2 regions of the Pradoshia sp. Z3_51 genome follow, and region 1 is predicted to be linked to the other one. Evidence: riboswitches for the same ligand, from Rfam matches in the RefSeq annotation. Region 1 holds a riboswitch; the other holds the start of a gene.
The links. A riboswitch is a leader RNA that binds a small molecule or an ion and turns the genes downstream of it on or off. The one in region 1 is predicted to bind S-adenosylmethionine.

Region 2: another riboswitch for S-adenosylmethionine. It lies ahead of AC4BHA_RS09735 (methionine ABC transporter ATP-binding protein); the one in region 1 lies ahead of AC4BHA_RS17540 (methionine ABC transporter ATP-binding protein).

The regions. Positions count from the first base shown of each region.
Region 1 covers NZ_JBZAJC010000015.1:22,596-24,796, forward strand. Annotated here, with positions in the region: gene AC4BHA_RS17535 (methionine ABC transporter permease) at 1-482, opposite strand, end outside; gene AC4BHA_RS17540 (methionine ABC transporter ATP-binding protein) at 472-1,485, opposite strand; SAM riboswitch class I at 1,567-1,673, opposite strand; gene AC4BHA_RS17545 (pyridoxal phosphate-dependent aminotransferase) at 2,169-2,201, shown strand, end outside.
Region 2 covers NZ_JBZAJC010000004.1:74,186-76,386, forward strand. Annotated here, with positions in the region: gene AC4BHA_RS09730 (YrzE family protein) at 1-956, opposite strand, end outside; SAM riboswitch class I at 1,186-1,297, shown strand; gene AC4BHA_RS09735 (methionine ABC transporter ATP-binding protein) at 1,420-2,201, shown strand, end outside.

The sequences.
Region 1 (2,201 bases):
ATTAATGTAAGTGTAATACCCGAAATGATACCTGATCTCGCTTCGAGCAATAGTACTTCCTTAATAATCATCCACGGTGTCGCACCAGCTGCTATCGCGGCTTCAATAACACCTTTATCAATTTCTCGTAAAGACGTTTCAACGATTCTCGCAAAAAACGGAATAGCTGCGACTGACAGCGATACGCTAGCAGCTGTTGGTCCAATCGTTGTCTTTACAACAAATTCGGTCAATGGCATAAGAGCAACCAATAAAATAATAAATGGTATTGATCGGACCAAATTGACGACAAATCCTAATATCCTCTGAACCGTTTTGTTTTCCCAAAATAAACCCTTTTCTGTCACATATAATAGAATTCCAACTGGTAAACCAATCACGATTGCGACAGCTAAAGAAATGGAAATCATGTAAATCGTCTGCAAAAATGCTGTGTTAATTTCAGGAATAAGCTCTATAAAGTGGTTGAAATCAAAGCCCATGTTGGAACACCTCCACTTCTGCCTCTCGACTTTCTATATAAGATATCGCTTTATTAATCTCTTCCTTCTGTCCGCGAAGCTCCATGATAAAAATACCTAAAGGCAATTCCTGAATATATTCAATTGAGCCATGAAGAAAATTGCCTTTTACATTAAATTGCTGAAGCGTATCCGATATGACTCCCTCACCGGCAACCGTTCCCCTAAACGTCACCTTGACAATCGGACCCTTGCAACTTTGGTAAATAGCGTCAGGTATATCGAACGAAACAACACTGTTAATGAATTCCTTCGTAAGATCGGCATGGGGTTTAGCAAAAATATCATACACCGAGCCTTCCTCAATGACCTTGCCATCCTGCATAATCGCCATTCGATTACAAATTTCCTTTACTACATTCATCTCATGTGTAATCAACACAATCGTAATATTGAGCTCCTTATTGATTTTTTTCAACAAATTCAATATTGATTTCGTTGTCGTCGGATCTAGTGCTGAAGTCGCCTCATCACAAAGGAGTACTGTCGGGTTATTCGCCAACGCCCTTGCAATCGCTACACGCTGCTTCTGTCCCCCACTTAGCTGCGAAGGATACACTTCACGCTTTTCAGCTAATCCGACCATTTTCAACAGTTCTTCTACTCGGTCTTGTATTTGAGTCTGCGGCACTTTTGCTGCCTTTAAAGAAAAAGCTATATTTTCAAAAACTGTTTTCTGGCTAATAAGATAAAAGTGCTGAAAAATCATCCCGATTTTTAAGCGTGCATGACGCAATTGCTTGCTTCTCAACTTAGCCAGATCAATTCCATCAACTGTGATATTTCCCGATGTTGGACGCTCCAACAAATTAATACAGCGTAGCAGCGAGCTTTTACCTGCTCCTGAGTACCCGACAATCCCGAATATCTCGCCTTTTTTAATTGTTAAGGAAACGTTGTCAACTCCATTTACTATACCGCTTTTAGTTTTGTAAATCTTATTAACATTCTGAATTTTTATCATATGCCAACCTCTATCTCTACACATTTTTTGAAACAAAAATGCCCCTCTCATCTGAAAGGGGCATCGAAATACATCTATCTCGACTTATCTTTCAGAATGTAATACATTCTGCAGGAATTGGCACCTTCCCTATTAAGGGGGTTGCCGGACGTCATAGGGCCTAGTCCCTCGGTCGCTCTCGATAAGCTATAGCTTTATTTGATTTGTTTATGATATTACAGACTTCAGAATAGTCTGTCAACAAAAACCTTTTTGACGTAAACTGTTGAACCGCTTTCATCATTGCAATTTCAATAAAATATTCCAATCCACATACATCGGATTAAAAAACTCCCCATTCTTCTTCGTAGGGCTGAACTGACGATAATGTAAAACTCTACATTTTCGCAAGCCGACTGAATAACACTTTCATCGCTCACTATTTTCATCTGCCAAACAAGCTCATTTAATGTATAGTCTCCACATTTCACATTTTCCGAAAAACAATCATTTCTGAAAAAGCTACCACACCCACTTCATCAAACGTTCCCCTATAATCTATGACTCAGCAAATCTAATAACCATTTACTACCGCTATATTCAAATTCTTTCAGCTCACTATAGACATTTCTAAATAAAGGTTATAGAATTTTATCTATTATTTAAATATTCAAAACTATATTCTCTTCGTAAAGGTGAATTATATGACATATTCAGAACGCTTAAAAAAACTGCCA
Region 2 (2,201 bases), on a different contig from region 1:
TAATTTCCGAAGTAGCTGTTTTGTGTACTGACGACTTCTGGTGCAACGGCACCATCAATAAATTCGGGCGCTTCAGAAAGGGAATAAGAGTTGGACTTCCCAGTTTTGGCATCCATCACCACAACACCTTTTACCTTAAAGCCATTTCTGGCAGAGACAAAATCACCATAAGAGCGAATATAAAATGGCGTGCCATTATCATCTACTTCAAGCTGTGAATCCCCATAGAATATGTAGGATGGATACTGTAGACGAATACGGCGCTCTGTTTCTTTATTGAAGAATGCAGAAGGAGTGTAGATCATTTCTGCATCAACAAATTTTGGGTTGGCTGATGAATCTGTAGCACTCAATATAAAGTAACCAGGAGTTTCTTTCCCTTTCAGCCATTTGAAGAATCCTGAAAATTCGACTGGAGCAATATAAACATACTCACCATCTACTTTTTGGATTTGTAAATTCCCTAATTCGTAGTAGCTCGTATTTGGTACCTGGCCAAATGCTTTTTTCATTTTATTGCGCGCGTATTGAGGAGGCACGCTGGCCGGCTTTTTATTTTCATCAAATGTTTGAATTTCTTCTTTGATGTCCATTTTAGCTATAGTATACTTTTCATCGGCATTGAACAGAAATGCCGTTAAAAAATAGAGACCGACAAGCAAACTACCTGCAAATAAAATACCCTTAATGGTTCTCTCCATACCCGTAGCAAGCATTGAACCCAGCAAGGTTAGTATGATGACAAAAATCCAAAGAGAAGAGATAGTTTGATCCAATAGGGTGAAGTAATAAAATAAAAATGCTTTAATCGTGATTAATGCAGCTAAGCTGACAAAAACAAGCAGTTTTGTTTTCCCCTTCATATGGATACGTAATTTTTCATTATTTTTGAATGGCACAAGAATAAGTGCCGATATAATCCCAATGATAATGGAATAGATGAAGATATTTCCCACAAAGTACCCCTCCTTATTTTTTCTATAATTTACCTTAATATCCTATACGAATAACTGGCCAAAATGATTCATGAATTGGAAATATTCATGAATTTTAGTTGCTGTAACTTGATTTAGGATATTCTTTATTATAAATCAAAAATATTTTAAATATTATAAATTATTATTGACATTGCTAAACAAGATAGGATATAGTTGGAAACATCAAATTTAATTGAATAGCAAGCGATTCTTATCGAGAGAAGTGGAGGGATTTGGCCCTATGATACTTCGGCAGCGGATTTTTACTATGGTAAAAATACTGTGCTAATTCCAACAAACATCTGTTTGAGAGATAAGAGGAAGCTTTAAGCGAACATATTTCTACTTGTCTTTTTATGTATATGTTCATACAAAGCCTCTTCTGTCTAATGACAGAAGGGGCTTTTTGCATTTCGAATTTTTTAGGCCTGGAGGAGAGAACATGATTGAGTTTCGAAACATAAAAAAGTCATATCAAGCAAATGGTCAAAGCGTAGATGCTCTGAGAGGCGTTCATTTAACGGTTGAAAAAGGGGATATTTTTGGAGTGGTAGGATACAGCGGGGCCGGGAAAAGTACACTTTTGCGTTTAGTTAATATGCTTGAACGGCCTACTGAGGGGGAGGTCCTTTTGAATGGTAAATCGTTTGCCAGTCTCAAAGCAAAGGAATTAAGGGCAGAGAAAAAGAAAATCGGGATGATCTTTCAACATTTCAATTTACTTCAATCTAAGACGGTATTTGATAATGTAGCGATTCCATTGATACTATCCGGCGTTCGTAAAGAAACGATTCAAAATAGAGTTCGAGAATTACTGGAGTTCGTGGGGTTATCAGCTAAGGGTCGAAGTTACCCGGATGAATTGTCAGGGGGACAGAAGCAGAGGGTTGGAATTGCGAGAGCTCTGGCCACGAATCCATCTATCCTGCTATGTGACGAAGCTACATCGGCATTGGATCCGCAGACGACCAGGGATGTTTTAGAGCTATTGAAAAAAATAAACCGAGAATACAATATAACAATTTTGCTTATTACACATGAAATGTCGGTGATTAAAGAGATATGCAATAAGGTCGCTGTCATGGAAAATGGGAGGGTTGTTGAGCAGGGTCCTGTTCTTGATATTTTTTCCAAGCCAACCACTGAGGTTGCCAAGCGGTTTGTTAGAACAGTCATTCACGACGAGATTCCGCAGAGCTTTTTGAAATCCTTAAAGGAGAATAA